3 regions of the Sphingobium fluminis genome follow, and region 3 is predicted to be linked to each of the others. Evidence: predicted binding sites of a transcription regulator. Region 3 holds the regulator's gene; each other region holds the start of a gene.
What was found. The regulator LexA, encoded in region 3, represses DNA repair genes until DNA is damaged. The targets are predictions, from matches to a motif close to GTTCCNCNCTTGTTCT.
Positions count from the first base shown of each region.

Region 1 (7,137 bases), on a different contig from region 3:
GCGCCGTGGCACACGTCGCACTGCACGTAGACGTCGGGCAGGAAGTGCATCTCGATCTTGAGCAGGCCGTCGCCGGTGCAGGCTTCGCAGCGGCCGCCCTTGACGTTGAAGCTGAAGCGGCCGGGCTTGTAGCCGCGCGCGAGGCTTTCGGGGAGGCCGGCGAACCAGTCGCGGATGTTGGTGAAGGCGCCGGTATAGGTGGCCGGGTTGGAGCGCGGTGTGCGGCCGATGGGCGACTGGTCGATGTCGATCACCTTGTCGCAATGTTCAAGGCCGGTCACCTTGTCATGCGCGCCGGCGAGGATGCGCGCGCCGTTGAGGGCGCGGGCGGACGCGGCGTAGAGCGTGTCGATGGTGAAGCTCGACTTGCCCGAACCCGAGACGCCGGTGATGCAGGTGAAGGTGCCGAGCGGGATCGACGCGGTGACGCCGTTGAGGTTGTTGGCGCGGGCGTTGTGGACGGTGATCTTCTTGCCATTGCCCTTGCGGCGTTTGGGCGGGACTTCGATGCGGCGGGTGCCGTTCAGATAATCGGCGGTGAGCGAGTTTTTCGCCTTGAGGATCTGTTTGAGCGTGCCCTGCGCCACGATCTCGCCGCCATGGACGCCCGCGCCCGGCCCCATGTCGACGATATAGTCGGCGTGGCGGATCGCATCCTCGTCATGTTCCACGACGATGACGCTGTTGCCGAGGTCGCGCAGGCGCTTGAGGGTGACGAGCAGGCGGTCATTGTCGCGCTGGTGCAGGCCGATGCTGGGTTCGTCGAGGACGTAGAGGACGCCGGACAGGCCGCTGCCGATCTGGCTGGCGAGGCGGATGCGCTGGGACTCGCCGCCCGACAGGGTGCCGCTGGTGCGGTCGAGGTTCAGATAGTCGAGGCCGACATTGTTGAGGAAGCCGAGGCGCTCGACGATTTCCTTGAGGATGGCGCGGGCGATCTGGTTCTGCTGGTCGGTGAGGTGATCGGGCATCGCGGTGAAGAAGGCGAGCGCGTCCACCACCGAGCGGCGGGTGGAGAGGGAAATGTCCTCGCCCGCGATCTTGACGGCGAGCGCTTCGGGCTTGAGGCGGGCGCCGTGGCAGGTCTCGCAGGGCTGGGCGCGCTGATATTTGGACAGTTCCTCGCGCATCCAGGCGGATTCGGTTTGCAGGAGGCGGCGGTTGAGGTTGCCGATGACACCCTCGAACGCTTTCTTCACCTCGTAGGATTTGCGACCGTCCATGAATTTGAGCGTCACCGCCTTGCCGCCGGTGCCGTGGAGGATGATGTGCTGTGCTTCGGGCGGGAGGTCGGCCCAGGGGGTGTCGAGGGAGAAGGCGAACTCCTTCGCGAGGGAGCCGAGGACCTGCATATAATAGGGGCTTGGCGGGTTGGACTTGGCCCAGGGGACGACCGCGCCTTTCTTGAGGGAGAGGGCTTCGTTGGGGACGACCAGTTCGGGGTCGAACAATTGCTTTTCGCCGAGGCCGTCGCAGGCCGGGCAGGCGCCCATCGGGGCATTGAAGGAGAAGAGGCGCGGCTCGATCTCGGCGATGGTGAAGCCGCTGACCGGGCAGGCGAATTTTTCGGAAAAGACGATGCGGTTGGCGGGGATGCCGGCGCCTTTCATCTTCTTGTCGGGAGCGGCGGCCGCCTCGTCCTCGCGGCCGGGGACGACGCCGTCGGCGAGATCTACGAAGGCGAGGCCGTCCGCCAGCTTCAACGCCTGTTCGAAACTGTCGGCGAGGCGCGCGCCCATGTCCGGCGCGACGGCGAGGCGGTCGACCACGACTTCGATGTCATGCTTGTATTTCTTGTCGAGCGCGGGGGCGTCCTCGATATCGTACAATTCCCCGTCGATGCGGACGCGGGTGTAGCCGGCGCGCTGCCATTCGGCGAGTTCCTTGGCGTATGAGCCCTTGCGGCCGCGCACGACCGGGGCGAGCAGGTAGAAGCGCGTGCCTTGCGGCAACAGCAGGACGCGGTCGACCATCTGGCTGACCGTCTGCGCGCTGATCGGGAGACCGGTGGCGGGCGAATAGGGGATGCCGACGCGCGCCCAGAGCAGGCGCATATAGTCGTAGATTTCGGTGACGGTGGCGACGGTCGAGCGCGGATTGCGGCTGGTGGTCTTCTGCTCGATGCTGATTGCGGGGGACAGACCCTCGATATGCTCGACATCGGGCTTCTGCATCATTTCGAGGAACTGGCGCGCATAGGCGGAAAGCGATTCCACATAGCGACGCTGGCCCTCGGCATAGATGGTGTCGAAGGCGAGCGAGGATTTGCCCGAGCCCGACAGGCCGGTGATGACGATGAGGGAGTCGCGCGGCAGGTCGACGTCGACGCCCTTGAGATTATGCTCGCGCGCGCCGCGGACGGAAATGTGGGTGAGGCTCATATTGTCCGTTCTACAAATGTTCCGACTAGGAATCCAGTGGCGAAGATAGGATGTCGGAGCAGTGAATGCGAGGACCAGCTGCGGTCGAACGCATTTTGCGGAAAGTGGATTTTCTGCCGAAGGGTGACCCGTCAAGGCTGTACGTGCGCGAAAGCGCTGGCAAACCGCCGGTCGCTGCGGCACAGGCGCTTGGCATGAGCTTGCCTGATCCATCCACCTTCATTGCGCGGGGCGCGAGTGCGGAGGTGTTTCGGCTTGGCGGCGGGATGGTGCTCAAACTGTTTCATGAGGGCGTCGGCGGGCAGATCGTCGCGCGGGAATATGCGATCGCGCAGGTCGTGCAGGAGATGGACCTGCCGGTCGCGCGCGCGATCGAGTTGCGCCAGGAGGGTGGCCGGCAAGGCATCGTCTATACCGAGATCGAAGGCCCCAACCTGCTCCATTATATGCGCCGCCGGCCGGATCGGCTGGTCTGGGGCCTTGGCGAAATGGCGCGGCTGCATGCGCGCATCCATCGCCAGGCCGCGCCGGCCCTGCGCAGCCGCAAGGATGTGCTGGCCGAGGATATCGAATCGGCGCTGATCGACGACGACCGGCTGCGCGGCGCGGCGCTGGAGCGGCTGGAACAGCTGATCGAGCCGGACCGACTGTCGCATGGCGACCTGCATCCGGCCAACCTGATCGTGACGCCGGCTGGCCTCGCCGTGATCGACTGGTCGCGCGCGGGGCGCGCCGCGCCGGCCGCCGATGTGGTGCGGACGGAGATGGTCATGCGCTTTGGCCCCGGTGCGGGGCAAGGCGGATGGAAAGCCACCGCGCGTGACTGGGCCGCCACTCATTATATCGGGCGCTATCGCCGTCATGGCCGGATGGAACCGGAGTCGCTGGCCGCCTGGCGCGCGCTCGTCGCTCTCGCTTGGCTGCGCCATCGTGCGCCTTCGCGGGACAGCGCGTTCGAAGCCTATCTTGGCGAGGCGCTGGCGCAGGCCGGGCTGCCGCCCCTGACCAGCGAAATGTCGTTCGCCGATCCGCGCTGACGGTTTGTCGATGCCGCTTTACGCCGGACGCCCGGCGAGGGCGGATCGTCGAACATCGGATGGTCCGCGGCGAGGATGCTGGTAATTCCGGAGGGAGGCCAGGAGTGGCGACACGCATGACGGCTGGACCGTCGGCAACGCACCGATCCTGATGTCCCCCCGATCCCGGAGCGCCCGACTGCGTCCTGGATACGCCCCCGGCAGCTCCCTTGCGCCGGGGGCGTTTTTGCGTCGCGCGCCGTTGCCAATCACACCGCATTCCCCTACGGCACCGCCGGTGAGAGGGGGGCTATCGGGGGATGGGAACGTCAATTATCGCGCCGTTCGTCGGCGCCAGTCAGCCATTCATCGCCCCATGTGTCGTTGGCCGATCGATGCCGCCGTCGATCGAAGCGCGCAGGCGCGTCACACCGCCGCACCCTAAAAGGGGCGGGCAGAAGGCGCGGTCGGCATTCCCGTTTCATCCTTCCGCATCCGTCAGGCCGCCCGTTGGTGGGCAGCAGGCCGGTTATTCAAAAATCCCGGTCCGATAGATCCCGGTCATAACAATCGAAGTGAGGAGACCCATCATGTTCAGCCCCGTCAATAGCTTCATCAAGCCCATCGTCATCCTGGGCGCCTGTGCGCTGTTGCCGCTTTCCGCGGCCTCGGCCGCCGGCACGGATGCATTCGAATCCAATGGCAGGACCATGGACGTGCGCTATGGCGACCTCAATCTGGCCAGCAAGGCGGATCAGGCGACGCTGCGCAGCCGGCTCATCAAGGCAAGCTGGAAGGTTTGTTCGGGTGAGACCGCGCACGTCGTCGAGAAGTGCCGCTCCGCTGCCTTGGCCCATGTGCGCGCGCCGGTCGCCGCCGCGATCGCCAGCGCCGAGCGAGGCGACCAGCTTGCCCGCACGGGCGGTGAAACGAAGGTTGCAATCGCGCGCTGACAGGCGAGCGATCGCGACGAAGAGGGGATGGCGATGAGCCGTCCCCTTTTTCGTTCGCGGCCCTGTGATCGGGCATGGATGATGTCAGGTCGATCGTCTTCGTGCTGGGGGCTGGGCCTGGAGTCGCCGGGCGCAGTTCTTTGGGACTCCTGGTCCCCGGCTTGCGCCGGGGACCAACAGGTATGTTGAGGCCAAAGGCTTTGGCGCCGTAGCGAAGCTTTCCATTGAAAATGGCCCTAGCGGCCCGTCATCGCCCGCGCATTGGCGAGGAAGGTGCGGCCGATGCGGATTTCGCCGCCACCTTGGAGGCATGCGAACCATACGCCGCTGCCATCATGGCGCAGCCGGTCGATATGATCGCGCCGGACGATATGCGAACGATGCAGGCGCACGAACAGATGCGGGTCGAGCCGGGTTTCGAGCGCGCTGATCGTCTGGTGCAGCAAATAGCTGTGGCGACCGACATGGAGCCGCATATAATCGCGCTCCGCCTCTATCCGGTCGATCTGGCCGGCGGCGATGCGCACCAGTTCAGACCGGTGCGGCACCCAGAATTCCTCCGCCCACGCGGGTTCGGCCGTCGGCGCGCTCGCATGATCGACGCTGCGCAGGGCGGCTTCGGCCCGGTCGACGGCGCGCGCCAGTCGATCGTGGGAAACAGGCTTGAGCAGATAGTCCACCGCCGCCAGATCGAACGCCTCGACCGCGAAGCCTTCGAAGGCGGTGACGAAGATGATGGCCGGACGGATGCCCATCCGGCCGATCGCGCGGGCGACGCCGATGCCGTCGAGCAGCGGCATCGCGATATCGAGCAGCAGCAGGTCGGGGCGCAGCCCCTCGACCAGCCGCAGCGCGGCCTCGCCATCGCTCGCGGTGCCGGCCAGGGCGATGCGCGGTTCGCGGGCGCACAGCATCTGCAGGCGCTCGACGGCGAGCGGTTCGTCATCGACGATCATGGTGCGGATGGTCATGTTCAGCAGCCCCGGCGAATGATGGGCAGGGTCAGGCGCACGGCATAGCCGCCGCCGGGGCGCGGGCCATGGTCGATCAGGCCGGCCTCGCCAAAGCGCGCATGCAGGCGGTCGCGGACATTGGCGAGGCCGATGCCGCTGCCGCCATCGGCCACGCCGGGAGGCGGCTGGTCGCCATCGTCGGTGACGCTCAGATGCAGCAAACCATCCTCCTCGCGCGCCGCGATGGTGATGCGCACGGCGCTGGAGGTGCGCGAGACGCCATATTTGATCGCGTTTTCGACGAGCGGCTGAAGGATGAGGCCGGGCACGCAGGCGTCGAGCAACGCGTCGGGAATGTCGATGCGGGTGGTCAACCGATCGGGGAAGCGGACGCCTTCGATATCGAGATAGAGGGTCTGGAGATGAACCTCCTCCTCCAGTGGCACATCGTCGAGCGGGTCGCCGGTCAGGCTGGTGCGATAGAAATTGGAGAGCGAGAGGATCATCTGTTCGGCTTCGTCGCGCCGATCCTTCATCACGAGCGAGGACAGGGAGTTGAGCGTGTTGAACAGGAAATGCGGGTTCACCTGATAGCGCAGCGATCGCAGTTCGGCCTGTTGTGCCGCGCGCTCCAGCCTGGCGGCGCGGCGTTCGGTGCGCTGTGCTTCATGGGCGTAGGACAAAGCGAGATACAGGCCGGCCCAGGCGGACAGGAAGAAATAGCGGCCGATGGCGTCTTCGGCGATCTGCATCAGGGCGAACCCCTCTTCGCTCGCAGATTTCTTATAGTCCGCGTCGGGGAAGATGCCTGCCGGGTCGTAGATGTTGAAGATGGTGAAATTGGCGGCCGCCGTCGCGATCGCGAAAGGCGCAGCGAGCGAGAAGGCGGCGATAACCCGCACGATCAGCCGCTGACGATCGAAACGGCGCAGGGCGAGGTAGAATATCCAGGTGACGACGACGCCGATCGCAGTGACGATCGCGCGGCGGACCGCCATCTCCCCCTGTGCCCCAAAGCCCATCACGGCCGCGCGCAGGGTGATGAGGATGGCGTAGAAGAACCAGAAACCGAGGATCGAATAGAGCGCGACGGTGGGCGGGACGCCGCGTTCGTCGTCGGGAGAAAGGCTGGTCATGTCCCGCTTCTACGCGAGGGGGCGACCGGTGTCGCCCCTGTGCGGCAGGCGTCCGTCGAACCGGATCGTCCGTTGGTCGAGAGCGCGCGGGAACCGGCGCACAGGGACAGTCGTTGAATGATCGTCACGCTGCTGCACCAGTCAGTTTCAGCCAGTCAGTTTCAGGAGAGACTAATGACCGACAAAACCGAGATCAAGCCTAACTCCCGCGAGGAAGCCGCCGAGAGCGAACGCCCGACCGATGCGCAGGACCATGCGGTGACGACGGAAGAGAAGCTGGAAGAGGGATTGATGGATTCGATGGATGCGTCGGATCCGCCCTGCGCCACCGCGCCCGGCGACCATGGCGACCCGGTGCCTTCATCCGGTTTCAAAGAAGAGCATGAATAGCGTTGTTCCGGGAATCATGATATTTCAGGATAGGACGGGTGAGTATGGTCAATCCCATGCAGCCGCCAAGAAGGAGCCTGATATATGCCGACATCCGCCACGCCCGCGATCGAACGCATAGCCCGCGTTCTGGCTGGTCGCCAGTTGAGCCTCAATGGCGGCGGCAGTGATCCCCATGCGGCGGGCGCGGTCGACGCGGCCTGGCCTGCCCATGTCGACGACGCCTATGCGATATTGCATACTTTGCGCGAGCCCGATGCGGATATGGCGCAAGCGGGTGACGTGGCCGTGTGGCGCAGCATGATCGG
Region 1 is NZ_JBBJUK010000003.1:290,942-298,078, forward strand. Features, by position in the region: gene uvrA (excinuclease ABC subunit UvrA) at 1-2,381, opposite strand, end outside; gene WG907_RS10750 (phosphotransferase family protein) at 2,576-3,418, shown strand; gene WG907_RS10755 (UrcA family protein) at 3,988-4,350, shown strand; gene WG907_RS10760 (LytR/AlgR family response regulator transcription factor) at 4,587-5,321, opposite strand; gene WG907_RS10765 (sensor histidine kinase) at 5,324-6,439, opposite strand; gene WG907_RS10770 (hypothetical protein) at 6,557-6,829, shown strand; gene WG907_RS10775 (hypothetical protein) at 6,914-7,137, shown strand, end outside.
Region 1: the regulator LexA is predicted to act here: its motif matches at 2,389-2,404, upstream of uvrA (excinuclease ABC subunit UvrA).

Region 2 (7,137 bases), on a different contig from region 3:
TCGGCAGGCGCGAAGCGGCCATTCTTGAAATCATAGCTCCAGCCATAGCTATGGGTAAGCCGCTTTCCCGTCCATTGCTGGAAACGGAAGGGCGAAAGGTCCGTATCGTTGATGCGCGCGATCAGCGCGCGTTCCTCGGCAACCGACAGAAAGGCGTCGGCGCTGGCGAAGCCCGGCAGCACAGGCGCGCCGAACAACTCGGCCTGATCATTGCCGGAAAAGAGCGGAAGCATCGACATGATGGATCAGAGCGCCAGAGAGGTCTGCACCGGCTTGGGATTGATCTCTTCGATCAGGAAGCTCCGAGCAGGAGGCGTTTGCAGTAGGTCGATCTCGAGAACCGTGAAATCCAGCCATTCCATGACCTGCCGGCGATGAATGATGGCGCCCTGCCGTTCCTGATAGCGCATCACTTCCGGATTGGCGTCCACCGTGATGACGCGGTAACTGAGCGGCCACTCGCCGATCGCCGGTTCCCATAAGCCAGCGAGATAGAAGAAATTGCCGCCGTCGAGCGTCACGCGAAATCGGCGGTCATCATTGCGGATATGGAATTCCGAAGCCGGGATCAGGCAACGCTGGGTGGGAAAGCTTCGACCTTCCGCGCGCGCGAACCGATAGGAAACTCCATCGGCGAACTGGGGGTTGGAACCCCATGTCGCCTCCACCATCTCGATTTCGCTTGGATCCTCGGGATTTCGCCGGATGATGGCGCGGCGATCGTCGAGCGGTGCCTCGGTATCGAAGGGGGTGGCTTTCGAGTCCATGACAGGAACATACAAGGAACAAGCGTTTCAGACAAGGGCGCGCAAGGACCACGGATATGTGTAACGACTATCGCCTGCTCATCGATATCGCCTCGATCGTAGAGGACTTCGCGGACCTCAAGATCAAGATCAAGATGCCGGAAGGCACGCCCAATGTAGGGGCGCGCGAGGATGTGAAGATAACCGACATGGGCCCCATCGTCAGGTCGGTCGAGGGGGAGCGCGAAACAGGGGAACTCGTCAGTAGACGTTGGAGCTGGCCCGGCCAGAACGGCCGCCCCGTCTATAATTTCCGTTCCGAAGGTCGAACCTTCGCCTCGCATCGTTGCCTCATCCTTGCCGACGGCTTCTATGAGTTCACCGACCCCGCCGATCCCAAGCAGAAGCGGCTGGATAAATGGCTTTTTACGATGAAGGACCATGACTGGTTCTGCATCGCGGGCATCTGGCGTGCGGACGCGGCCGGCGAGGCCTTCACGATGCTGACGATGGACGCGGGCCCCGATATCTCGCCCTATCATCATCGGCAGATCATCCCGCTGCAACGAGATCAATGGGCCGACTGGCTCGATCCGGCTGTGCCCGCCAAGCAAGTCCTGCAATGGCTGCCCACGGGCAGCCTTCCCGTGACACAGGTGCATGGCGCGCCGCCCGCGCAAGCATCGCTGTTATGATCGTCCAAGAAGAAGGCCTCGATCGTTTCATTGCGGCCCAGGAAGAGTTCTATCCCCGCGCCCTCGCGGAATTGCGCGCCGGGTCGAAGCGATCGCACTGGATGTGGTTCATCTTTCCACAGCTCAAGGCGCTCGGCCGCAGTCCGATCGCCCAATTTTACGGCATCGTCTCGCTCGCCGAAGCACGGGCCTATGACGATCACCCCGTACTCGGTGCGCGCTATTGCGCCTGCGTGGAAGCGCTGCAGGGGCTGTCGACCAGCGATCCCGTGGCGGTGATGGGATTGGTGGACGCCATGAAGCTGCGCTCCTCGCTGACTTTGTTCGAGCAGGCGCGTCCCGCCTCGCTTCTCGCGGCCGCGATCGACCGTTGGTTTGGGGGCGAGCGTGACGACTCTACGCTGAAGCTCCTCGAACAAGAGCGTTAAAGGGCCCAAATCGAACAGCAAAAAGGCCTCGCCGGCTAAGCCGACGAGGCCTCTATGGGAGCCGGCGCGACGAGCGGGGGGTGTCGCGTCCAGCAGGGTTTGAACCAGCCAAACCAAGGCTGGTTCCACAGGTCTTGCCCCGCTCGCCAAAATAACCCGAGACCCCACTTGACCCCAAGCGATACGAGGTAGAACATAAAGGGAACATTTGAGTCGTCCCCTTCATGTCTATTGCCCATCCCTCCGCCACGCCGCCATCCTCGGCCGACCTGTCCGCGCTGCGCGCGGATCTGGCGCTTAAGAGGGCTGCGCGTGGGCCAGCGTTGGACTTTGGCCTGCCCCAGATGGACGCACGACTCGCCGATGGCGGACTCGACGGAACCGGCCTTCATGAGATCGCCGCTGCCTCGGCGACGTTGAGCGACGACGCGGCCGCCACCCTGTTCGCGGCCGGCATTGCGGCGCGTTTTGCCGCCAAGGCGACGAGCGACGTTTTCTGGGCCATGACGGCGTTCGATCTCTATGCTCCTGGTCTGGAGCAGGTGGGGCTTGATCCAACCCAGATATTCTATGCGCAAGGTCACAAGGACAGCGTCGTGCTGGCGATGGCCGAGGATGCGCTGCGCTATGGCGCCATGGCCTGCGTCGTCGCGGAGGTGAAGGCCGCCGACATGACCGCGACGCGGCGGCTGCAGCTCGCGGCGTCCGACGGACAGACACCGATGCTGCTGTATCGGCGGCATCGATCGCGCGAGCGCTGTCCGCTCTCCTTGCCCTCCTCGGCCATGACGCGCTGGCGGATCGGCTGCCTTGCGTCGCAACGCCTGTCCTGGCCCGGCGTCGGGCGGCCGCGCTGGCAGGTCGAGCTTGTCCGGCAGCGGAACGGCGATCCTTTTTCCCTCGAGCTGGAGGCCTGCGATGCAAAGGGTCGCCTCGCTCTTCCTGCCGCAATTGCCGATCGAGCGACTGCGCGGGAACGAGCGGCCAGCCACGCTGCCTGAGGCGCCGCCGGCAAACGCGCCGCGCTTTCCAGAGCCGATCGACGATGATCCGGGCGCCTGCTCCGTCCCGCGCGCTGGCGGCTGGCGTCCTGGCGCGCGCTGGGCGCGGGACGGCGCGCTGGGGCGTCGGCCATCGCAGTCCGACATCGATGCCTTGCCGGCCCATCAACGGCCGACGATGCGCGAGATGGGCCGGCGCAGCGAGCATGCAGAACCTCCCTTCAAAGCGATGCGATCAGACGACGGGCATAGCGGAGCATTTGCCGCCGCGCCGAGCTGGGCGGGATGGTGGGGCACGCCGACCGTGCTCGTCACCCGGAGCGGTCAGAAGGATATCATCACGGCCGCCTGCCCGCGCGCGCTGGAACTTGGCCTGCTGCCCGGCATGGCTGCCGCCCATGCCCGCGCGCTGGTCGCCGATCTCGAGGTCCGCGACGCCGAGCCCGACGCCGATCGCGCCTGGCTCGACCGGCTTGCCCTTCACGCGGCGCGACAGTGGACGCCGACGGCGAGCGTGTCGGGGCTCGACGGGCTGTGGTTCGATCTCAGCGGCACGACGCACCTGTTCGGGGGCGAGGATCATTTCTGCCGACGGCTGCTCGCTTTCTTGAAGCGCCTGGGATTCACCGCCCGGATCGCTGTCGCGGGGGCACCCGGCGCCGCACATGCGCTGTCCCGGTTCGGCGGTGACGCGATCACCTTGCTGGCGCGCGGCGAAGAAACCCAGGCGATCGCCGACCTTCCGCTCGCCGCGCTTCGGCTTGAGCCCGAAGCCTTGGTCGCGGCGGCCCGCTTCGGGCTGGAGCGCGTCGCCGACCTCTATCCCATGCCGCGCGGCCCGCTCGCGCGCCGGCTTGGTCTTGCGACGGTCGATCGCCTTGACCAGGCGAGGGGCAGTCTCGCCGAGCCGATCGTCCCGGTCGTACCGACCGAGGCGCCGCGCGTGACGCGCCATCTGCTCGAACCCATCAGTACGCCCGAAAGCATCGCTCAGGTGATCGGCGATCTTGTCGACGATCTCGTGATCCTGCTCCGCACGCGCGGTCTCGGGGCACGCGCGGTTCTGCTCATCGCCGACCGGGTCGACGGCGAAGCGCAACGCCTTGGCATCGGCGCCTCCCGGGCGACGCGCGACGAGCGGCATTTGAAGCGCATGTTCGCGCTCAAGACGAGCGAACTCGATCCGGGTCTTGGCATCGAGGCGATGCACCTGGCTGTCCCTCATCATGAGCCGCTCGGCGCCCAGGTCACAGGCGCGCTTCTCGAGAGCTTGGCCAAGATCCGCGACATAGCGCCGCTCGTCGATCAGCTCGGCACGCGCGCGGGCGCGTCGGCGTTGTTCCGCCTCTCCTCGCGCGAAAGCGACGTGCCCGAACGGGCGATGCGGCGCGTGCCGCCGCTCGCCACGCCCAAGGGATGGCCGGGCTGGAAACGCCCGGTGCGGTTGCTCAAGCGCCCCGAGCCGCTTGCCAATGTCGTTGCGCTTCTGCCCGACCATCCGCCGCGCCGCTTTGTCTGGCGCGGTCAAAGCTACCGTGTCGTCGCCGGCGACGGGCCCGAGCGCATCCATGGCGAGTGGTGGCGATCGCCTCAGGAGATGTGGGCGGTGCGCGATTATTTCCGGGTGGAGGCGGAAGGCGGCGCGCGCTTCTGGCTGTTCCGCCGCGGCGACGGCGTCGAGGCTGAGACCGGGGACCTCAGTTGGTATATGCACGGGATGTTTGGCTGATGGCGACCGCAAAAGCCATCCCAACGGCCACCTATGTCGAGCTGCAGGTGACGAGCCATTTCTCGTTCCTGCGCGGCGCGTCCTCGCCCGAGGAGCTTTTCGCCGCTGCGGCGCTCCTAGGACATTCCGCCATGGGCTTGGCGGATTGGGGAACGGTCGCGGGCGCCGTGCGCGGATGGGATGGCCAGAAAGCGACCGGCGTCCGGATGATCGCGGGCACCCGGATCGATCTGGTCGATGGCCGCAGCTTGCTCCTCTATCCCCGATCGCGTCCGGCCTGGTCGCGGCTGACGCGGCTCCTCTCGATCGGCAAGAAGCGCGGCGGCAAGGGCAAATGCCTGCTCGAATGGGCGGACGTCGCCGCCCATGCCGACGATATGATCGGCATCCTGGTGCCCGACATGCCCGGCGACATCACGGGCGGCCATCTTCGCGAACTGCGCGATATATTCGGCCAGCGTGGCTTCTGCGCGCTGTCGCTACGCCGCCGTCCGGAAGACGCCGAGAGGCTGCATCGGCTCGATGCCCTGGCGCGCGCAAGCGGCGTCCAGTCGGTTGCGACCGGCGACGTCCTCTATCACAGCGCCGCACGGCGTCCGCTGCAGGATGTGGTGAGCGCGATCCGAGAGAAATGCACCATCGACGAGCTGGGTTTCCGGCGCGAGCGGTTCATGGATCGTGACCTGAAATCTCCGGTGGAGATGGAACGCCGTTTCGTGGATTTCCCCGACGCGATCGCAGCCAGCGCCGCCATCGCGGCGCAATGCACCTTCGACCTGGGCGAGATCCAATATCAATATCCCTATGAGGAAGTGATGGAAGGCCGGACCGCGCAGCAGGCTCTCACCGCGCTCACGAGACAGGCGGCAGCGGTCAAATTCCCCGATGGCGTCCCCAAGCGCTATCGCGACCAGATCGACCATGAGCTCGGCCTTATCGAACGGCTCGGCTATGCGCCCTATTTCCTCACCGTCAATGCGATCGTCGCCGAGAGCCGGCGGCGCGGCATCCTATGCCAGGGGCGCGGATCGGCGGCCAATAGCTGCGTCTGCTATCTGCTCGGCGTCACATCGATCGACCCCATCCAACATGAGCTGCTGTTCGAGCGGTTCGTCTCGGGCGAGCGGCGCGAGCCGCCCGATATCGACGTCGATTTCGAGCATGAGCGCCGCGAGGAGATCATCCAGTGGATCTACGAGACCTATGGCCGCGACCGCTCGGCCCTGACCGCCGTCGTCACGCGCTATCGCACGCGCGGCGCCGTCGCCGAGGTCGGCAAGGCGCTCGGGCTGCCGCGCGACTTGACCAAGATGCTGACTGGCCTCGTCTGGGGCTGGAGCATGGACGGCATTCCGCCAGAGCAGATTGAAAGCCTCAATCTCAACGCCGAGGATCATCGCCTGAAGCTCACCCTGGACCTGGCGCGCCAGCTGATCGGCACGCCACGCCATCTCTCGCAGCATCCCGGCGGTTTCGTCCTCACTCAGGATCGGCTCGACGATCTCGTTCCAATCGAGCCCGCGCGAATGGAAGACCGGCAGATCATCGAATGGGACAAGGACGATATCGACGCCTTGAAGTTCATGAAGGTCGATGTGCTGGGACTAGGCATGCTCGGCTGCATGAACCGGGCGTTTAATCTTCTGGAACAGGACAAGGGCATCCGCGTCACGATGGCGGACCTCCAGGACGATGACCCCGACGTTTACGCCATGATCCAGAAGGCCGACACGCTCGGCACCTTCCAGATCGAGAGTCGCGCGCAGATGTCGATGCTGCCGCGCATGAAGCCGCGGGAATTTTACGATCTCGTGATCGAGGTCGCGATCGTGCGCCCCGGGCCGATCCAGGGCGACATGGTTCATCCCTATCTTCGCCGACGCGAGGGGAAGGAAAATCCCGAATATCCCAAGCCGGAACTGCGCGCCGTGCTCGAAAAGACGCTGGGCGTGCCGCTGTTCCAGGAGCAAGCGATGAAGGTCGCGATCGTGGGCGCGGGGTTCAGCCCGCAGGAGGCCGACCAGCTTCGTCGCGCCATGGCGACCTTCAAGCTCACCGGCGGCGTCAGCCATTTCTACGACAAGCTCGTTGGTGGAATGGTCGCGCGGGGATATCCCAAGGACTTTGCCGAGCGCACCTTCAAGCAGATCGAGGGCTTTGGCTCCTACGGCTTTCCCGAAAGCCACGCGGCTTCCTTCGCCAAGATCGCCTATGCGTCCTGCTGGATGAAATATCATCATCCCGACGTCTTCTGCGCCGCGCTTCTGAACGCTCAGCCCATGGGCTTCTATGCGCCCGCGCAGATCGTGCGCGATGCCCGCAACCATGGCGTCGAAGTCAGGCCGGTCTCGATCAACCACAGCCATTGGGACTGCACGCTCGAGGAGACCAGAGGTCGATACAAGGCAGTCCGCCTCGGCTTCGGGCAGGTACGCGGCCTTGCAAACATCCATGGCGCGGCGATCGTCGCGGCGCGTGGCCCCACTCCCTATGAGAGCATCGAGGAGGTGTGGCGCCGGGCCGGCGTGCCCCGCGCCG
Region 2 is NZ_JBBJUK010000002.1:34,829-41,965, forward strand. Features, by position in the region: gene WG907_RS06275 (alpha-ketoglutarate-dependent dioxygenase AlkB) at 1-239, opposite strand, end outside; gene WG907_RS06280 (SOS response-associated peptidase family protein) at 246-767, opposite strand; gene WG907_RS06285 (SOS response-associated peptidase family protein) at 824-1,441, shown strand; gene WG907_RS06290 (DUF1810 domain-containing protein) at 1,438-1,869, shown strand; gene WG907_RS06295 (ImuA family protein) at 2,094-2,870, shown strand; gene WG907_RS06300 (DUF6504 family protein) at 2,788-4,599, shown strand; gene WG907_RS06305 (error-prone DNA polymerase) at 4,599-7,137, shown strand, end outside.
Region 2: the regulator LexA is predicted to act here: its motif matches at 2,060-2,075, upstream of WG907_RS06295 (ImuA family protein).

Region 3 (7,137 bases):
GGCAATCGCGCCGCCTCCTCAAAAGCGGGTGCGGCGGACACGCTCGAAGCGCTCGGTCTCGACCTCGATCGCGCCGCTACCACTGCGGAAGCAACGCTCGCCGACCTCGGCATCTGCTTTCTGTTCGCGCAGAACCATCACCCGGCGCTTAAAAGGCTCGGTCCCATCCGCAGGACGATTGGCCAGCGAACCATCTTCAACCTGATGGGCCCACTCGCAAACCCTGCCAATGTTCGGCGGCAACTGGTTGGAATTGCAAGACCTTCCTATGTTCCCATCTATGCTCAGGCGCTTTCCGACCTGAGCGTCGACCGGGCGATGATCGTATCGGGCGATGAAGGGCTGGACGAACTGTCGCTCGCCGGCGGCAATGATGTGGCTGAACTGAATGCCGACGGACTGGTGGCGATGCGGCGTATCACCGCCGCCGACGCCGGCCTCCCCGCGCATCCCATCGACGCGATTCGGGGTGGCAACCCGGCGCACAACGCCGCCGCCCTGCGCGCCCTGCTGCAAGGCAAGTCTGGCGCCTATCGCGACGCCGTGCTGCTGAACGCCGCCGCCGCCCTTTTCGTCGCCGGTAAGACGGCCGATCTGCGCGAAGGGGCAGGATTAGCCGCGGAAACCATCGACTACGGCCTTGCCAATGCGCTCCTAAACCGCTGGATTGCCTATACATGACCAATAAATTGACCGAGATTTTGGACGCCAAGCGCGAAGATGTAGCCCGGCGCAGGGCAGCGGCCACCATTTCATCGCTCCATGCCCGCGCCGCCGAACAGACGCCGCCGCGCGGTTTTCGTCAGGCGCTCGACGCCGCCGCCCGCTCCGGTTACGGCCTGATCGCCGAAATCAAGAAGGCGAGCCCCTCCAAAGGCCTGATCCGTGCCGATTTCGATCCCCCTGCCCATGCGCAGGCCTATGCCGCCGCCGGTGCCGCATGCCTGTCGGTGCTGACCGACAAGCCCTATTTTCAGGGACATGATGATTTTCTTATGGCGGCGCGTTCGGCCTGCGCACTGCCGGTGCTGCGCAAGGATTTCATGGTCGATCCCTGGCAGATACTGGAAAGCCGGGCGCTTGGCGCCGATGCCATACTGATCATCGTGGCCGCGCTCGATGATGCGCAGATGGTCGAGATCGAGGATGCGGCGATCGGCCTTGGGATGGATGTGCTGGTGGAGGTCCATGATGCCCATGAGCTGGAGCGCGCGCTTAATCTGCGCTCGCGACTTATCGGGGTAAATAATCGCGATCTCAGGGACTTCTCCGTCGATTTTGCTCGCACATATGAACTCGTGGGCAGCGCGCCCGCAGGCTGCACCTTCGTCGCCGAGAGCGGCCTTGGCTCCCATGCCGATCTCGTGGCGATGGCGGACCACGGCGTACGCTGCTTCCTGGTGGGGGAATCGCTAATGCGGCAGGCCGATGTCGAAGCGGCGACTCGCGCCCTGCTTACCGGCGCATGAGCGGCCTTACGCATCTGGACGAAGATGGCGCAGCGCGCATGGTCGATGTCTCGGCCAAGGCGACGACGGTACGGCAAGCGATCGCCGCCGGTCGCATCTCCATGGCGCAGGAGGCCGCCGCCGCGATCGGGCAAGGGCTGGTCAAAAAGGGCGACGTGCTCGCTGTCGCCCGCGTGGCAGGCATCATGGCCGCGAAACGCACCGCCGACCTCATTCCGCTCTGTCATCCGGTCGCGCTCAGCGCAGTCACGATCGATTTCACGCTCGACGTCGATGGAGTCGACGTCACCGCGACAGCGCGGAGCGCCGGTCGGACGGGCGTCGAGATGGAAGCGCTTACCGCAGCCAGCGTCGCGCTGCTCACCATTTACGATATGGCCAAAGCGTTGGATAAGGGCATGATCATCGGTAACGTCCGTCTGCTCGCCAAGTCTGGCGGCAAATCGGGTGACTGGCGCGCATCATGAGTCTGATCCCCGTGAACGAAGCGCAAGCGCGCCTGTTCGCACTCGCATCCTCACTGCCGGCTGAAGAACTGGCGGCCGTCGATTGCGCCGGGCGCTGGCTTGCGCGCGATCTCCACGCCTTACGCGATCAACCCTGGGTCGACCTGTCCGCCATGGACGGCTATGCCGTCCGCGCGTCGGAATGGCCCGGCCCCTGGACGGTCACGGCGACGAGCGCTGCTGGCGGGGGCGTGCCTGATCCGCTTGTTCAGGGCACCGCTTGCCGCATCTTCACCGGCGCGCCGATGCCTATTGGTGCCGACGCCATCCTCATTCAGGAAAATGCACGGGTTGAGGACGGCCGGTTGTCGGGCCTTGACGATGCGTTGACGCCAGGCCGTCACGTCCGGCCCGCCGGGTCGGATTTCAGGACAGGCGATTCGCTGCTCCCGGCCGGCTCGTGGCTCGGCCCCCCGCAAATCGCGCTGGCCGTTCTGGCCGGGCACGGCTGTCTCCCCGTGGGCGGAAGGCCGCGCGTCGCCCTGCTATCCACAGGTAACGAGTTGGTGCCGCCGGGCGCCCTTACCCCGCCCGGCAGGCTGCCCAGTTCGAACGCACCGATGCTTGCGGCGATGTTGTCCGCGCTGCCCTGCGATGTCATCGACCTAGGCATCGTTCCGGATGATCTTCCCGCCCAAACCGACGCTTTTGCTCGCGCCGCCGGGGCGGATATAATCGTCTCGACCGGCGGCGCATCGGTCGGCGACCATGATCTGGTGCGCCCCGCCTTTCTCGCAGCAGGGGGCACGCTCGATTTCTGGAAAATCCGCATGCGGCCAGGCAAGCCGTTAATGGCAGGCACCATCGGGCAGGCAATATTCCTCGGTTTGCCCGGCAATCCCGTTTCGGCTTTCGTTACGGCGACGCTCTTTCTGTTGCCGCTGGTCCGGAGCATGGCCGGCGCTGCTGCTCCGGGGCCGCCCACCATCCGTGCAAATCTGGGTTCCATCTTGCCAGCCACCGGCGAGCGCGACGAATATCTGCGGGCGTTTCGAAGCGATGCGGGCGTCGTATCGGTCACCTCGCAGGATAGTGCCGCCATGGTTTCGCTGGCGGCGGCCGACTGCCTGATCCTGCGCCCGGCCGGTTCGCCTGTCGGCCAACCGGGCGAGAGCGTAACGATCCTTCCGATTTAGCGAGTGATCCTGCCCACCGGGGATGTCGGTGCCGCTTGACTTGCCTCAATTCGTTTCCTAAGTGTTCTCCATCCGTTCCATGGAGGCAAGTGGCATGTTGACGCCCAAACAGCAGGAACTGCTGAACTTCATTCACAGCCGGCTCGAAGAGGGTGGTGTATCCCCCTCGTTCGAGGAAATGAAGGACGCGCTCGATCTGCGTTCGAAATCCGGCATTCACCGGTTGATCAACGCGCTCGAGGAACGGGGATTCATTCGACGACTGCCCAACCGCGCGCGGGCGCTCGAGGTTCTTAAATTTCCCGAGGCCGTTGGCCGAAGCGTCAAGCCGCCATTTGCCAAGCCCCAGCTTGCGCCGAGCTTGCCGGTCGCGGCGAATGACGTCATCGAAATTCCGCTGCACGGGCGGATTGCGGCCGGCGTACCGATCGAGGCAATGGAGGGGCAGACTATGCTATCCGTCCCCGCCGCGCTGCTTGGAACAGGCGACCATTATGCGCTTGAAGTATCCGGCGATTCGATGGTCGAGGCCGGTATTCTCGATGGCGACTTTGCCCTCATCCAGCGCACCGAGGTGGCACGCGACGGGCAAATCGTCGTGGCGTTGATCGACGAGCATGAAGCGACGCTCAAATATTTCCGTAGAGAGGGGCCAAAGGTCCGGCTCGACCCCGCCAATAGCGCCTATCAGCCGCAAATCTACGATACCGGGCAGGTGCGGATTCAAGGTAAGCTTGCGGGGCTGCTGCGCCGATATAATTGATACGGTGGCCGGCTGCGGGGTGGGACCGGAACCCAGGGATGCGCGTCGCCGGGGGACCGGACCGTCTGGATGGTGGCGCTCTCAAGGTTGATCGCAATCCCGCCGGTGCGGCGCAGCAAGGCACGGTCGGCTTTCAACCAGCGTGCCCGACACCAGTTAGGCAAGCGGCGGTTGCTCAGAACGATATCCGCCGCCGCGCAGTCGCGCTCCATGGCTGCCCTGTCGACCAGCATATCGGATCGAGTGACCAGAATGCGCCACGGGCGCCCACCCGCAACCATGCGCAACGCGCACATGTCGGCGGAACAACGGGCTTCGGGAAGCGCCGCAATAGCGGCCAGTGCGCCGTCGAAACCAGCGCTCTCCGATAGAGAGTCGCGCACATAATCGCCCGCTCGATCACGCAGGATCGCCATGCCGCCGCCAGCCGTCCGGACCGCAACATGGCCCCCGTCGCCAGTCACCAATATGTCGGGCGGAGAAGCAGTAAAAATCGCGATTAGCCCCGGCAGGATGGCGAGCAGACCCAGCCAGCGCAGGCTTGTACGCCACAACAGCACCCAAAGCCCGCCCATCACCATGATCCCGTAGAGCCAAGGCGAGGTGGCTGGCGCGAGCATTACCGCCATCGGGCTCGCTGCGACACTGTGGGCAATGAACAGCAGCAGCCGCAGTGCTTGGCCGGTCAGCCACCACACCGGCGCGCCCAGCCCTGCGATATCGAGCAGAAGCGCGAGCGCCTCCAGCGGCATCACGACGAACGTCGTCAGCGGGATGGCGATCAGGTTGGCAAAGGCGCCGAGCAATCCCGCTTTGTGGAAATGAAACAGGGCGATCGGCGCCAAGACCAGTTCGACCGCGAAGCCCGTCGCGAGCAGCGCCAACAGCGCCCTACCGATGCGGCGCGATACGCTTTCGTCGCGCGCGGCAACGAACGCCCGATAGCGGGGATGTTCGCCGAGCGCGACGATCGCGATTACCGCGGCGAAACTCATCTGGAAACTGGGGCCGACCAGCGCATCGGGCCACAACGCCAGCACCACCAAAGCGCCCGCCGCAACGAGGCGCAGCGTGATCGCGTCGCGCCCCAGCGCCAGCCCCGCCAGTACGAGCAGCGCCGCGACGCACGATCGTACCGTCGGCACCTCCGCCCCGGTCAGCAGCGTATAACCGATCCCGGCCAGTGCGCCGCCGGCCGCCGCGATCATCATCAACGGCAGGCCCAGTGTCGCTTGTCGGCTGATCGCCATCACGCGCAACAGCAGGAAGATGACTGCCCCGATGAGGGCTGTGACATGCAGGCCGCTGATCGACAGCAGATGGGCAAGGCCGCTTCGCCGCATGGCGTTTGCATCCGCTTGCGAAATCGATCCCTGATCCCCGGTTGCCAGGGCCATGGCGATACCTGCGGGCGGGCCATCGATCCGCTCGCGAATATGCGCCAGCAGTCGCGCGCGAAGCGATGGCCCGACCGTCGCCGCGCGCAGCACGACAACAGGTTTCAGCGCCTTGCCGGTCGCGCCGATCCCCAGAAAATAGGCGCGGCGCGCGAAATCATAGCCGCCCGGCACGTTTGCGGGAGCAGGCGGCATCAACCGTACCCGAAATCGGATCAGCGCGCCTTTGCCCAGGCCTTTGGGCACGTCTGCGGTCGCGATATTGACCCTGATCGTTGACGGCAAGGCCGGATCTCCCACCGGCCGAAGCAGCACACGGACTATCCCCTGCGCGGGTATTTCGCTTACCGACCGCACCTCTCCCGAAACCTGCGAGAATATGGCTCGTGCCAGGGGCGGTTCGCCGACCAGCATCGCCTTTCCCCAGACGAGCAGACACCCCATGCATGCGAGCAGTCCTCCGGCGACGATCATGTGCCTTAGCCGCATGCCAGCGGGCAGCATGACGCCGCAAAAAACCAGCGCCAGCGACCCGCAGGCGAATCCAAGCCAGGCATTGCGATCGGGCAGCATGAACCACGCCGCGATCCCGACGCCGAGCGCTACGGGCACCCACAGCGCGGCCTGTTCGCGCTCGATCTCCAGCCACTTCTCCACCCGTGCGGCGATGTCACGGACAAGCGTCTTTACCCCCGCCGGAACGTAGGTTTGTCGTGGCCGAAAAGCCATGCTAGGGGGCGTCGCATCCATGGTCGCAGCGACGAATGTCGGGGAATAACTGAGTGAGTGCAACGGGATTGAACAAGCAGGTCGTGACCCGTTTTGCGCCATCACCGACAGGCTATCTGCACATCGGTGGCGCGCGCACGGCTTTGTTCAACTGGCTGTTCGCGCGCCACCATGGTGGCAAGTTCTTGCTGCGCATCGAAGACACCGATCGCGCCCGTTCGACCGATGATGCCGTGGCCGCGATCTTCGACGGCCTGGACTGGCTCGGGCTTGGCGGCGATGAAGAGCCGGTTTTCCAGTTCGCCCGTACGCCGCGTCACGCCGAAGTCGCCAATCATTTGCTCACGGGCGGCCACGCCTATCGCTGCTATGCGACGACCGAGGAGCTTGCCGCTCTGCGCGAGGAACAGCGCGCCGCCAAGCAGCCGATGCGCTATGATGGCCGCTGGCGCGATCGCGATCCGGCGGAGGCGCCCGACGGCGCGCCATTCGTCATCCGGATCAAGGCGCCCCGCACCGGCGAAACGGTGATCGAGGATGCGGTGCAGGGCCGCGTCGTCGTTCAGAATGCCGAACTGGACGACATGATCCTGCTGCGTTCGGACGGCACGCCCACCTATATGCTCGCCGTCGTCGTTGACGATCATGACATGGGCGTCACCCACGTGATCAGGGGCGACGATCATCTGAACAACGCATTTCGCCAGTTGGCGATCATCAGGGCAATGGGTTGGGATGAGCCCGTTTACGCCCATATTCCGCTAATTCACGGATCGGACGGTGCCAAGCTTTCCAAGCGGCACGGGGCGCTCGGCGTCGACGCCTATCGCGACGAGATGGGAATGCTGCCCGAAGCGGTGATCAATTATCTGCTCCGCCTCGGCTGGGGCCATGGCGATGAGGAAATGATCAGCCGGGATCGCGCCGTCGAACTGTTCGACATTGGCGGGGTTGGCCGGTCGCCTTCGCGTTTCGACATCAGGAAACTGGAAAATCTGAACGGCCATTATCTGCGCGAAGCGGACGATGCCCGCCTTGCGGCGCTTGTCGCCCCGCGCGTGGCGGATCGCCTGAACGAGCCGCTGCCCGATAATGCCGATGCGTTGCTGACACTCGCTATGCCGTCGCTAAAACCGC
Region 3 is NZ_JBBJUK010000004.1:212,468-219,604, forward strand. Features, by position in the region: gene trpD (anthranilate phosphoribosyltransferase) at 1-681, shown strand, start outside; gene trpC (indole-3-glycerol phosphate synthase TrpC) at 678-1,469, shown strand; gene moaC (cyclic pyranopterin monophosphate synthase MoaC) at 1,466-1,936, shown strand; gene WG907_RS13105 (molybdopterin molybdotransferase MoeA) at 1,933-3,111, shown strand; gene lexA (transcriptional repressor LexA) at 3,206-3,874, shown strand; gene WG907_RS13115 (ComEC/Rec2 family competence protein) at 3,835-6,000, opposite strand; gene gltX (glutamate--tRNA ligase) at 6,054-7,137, shown strand, end outside.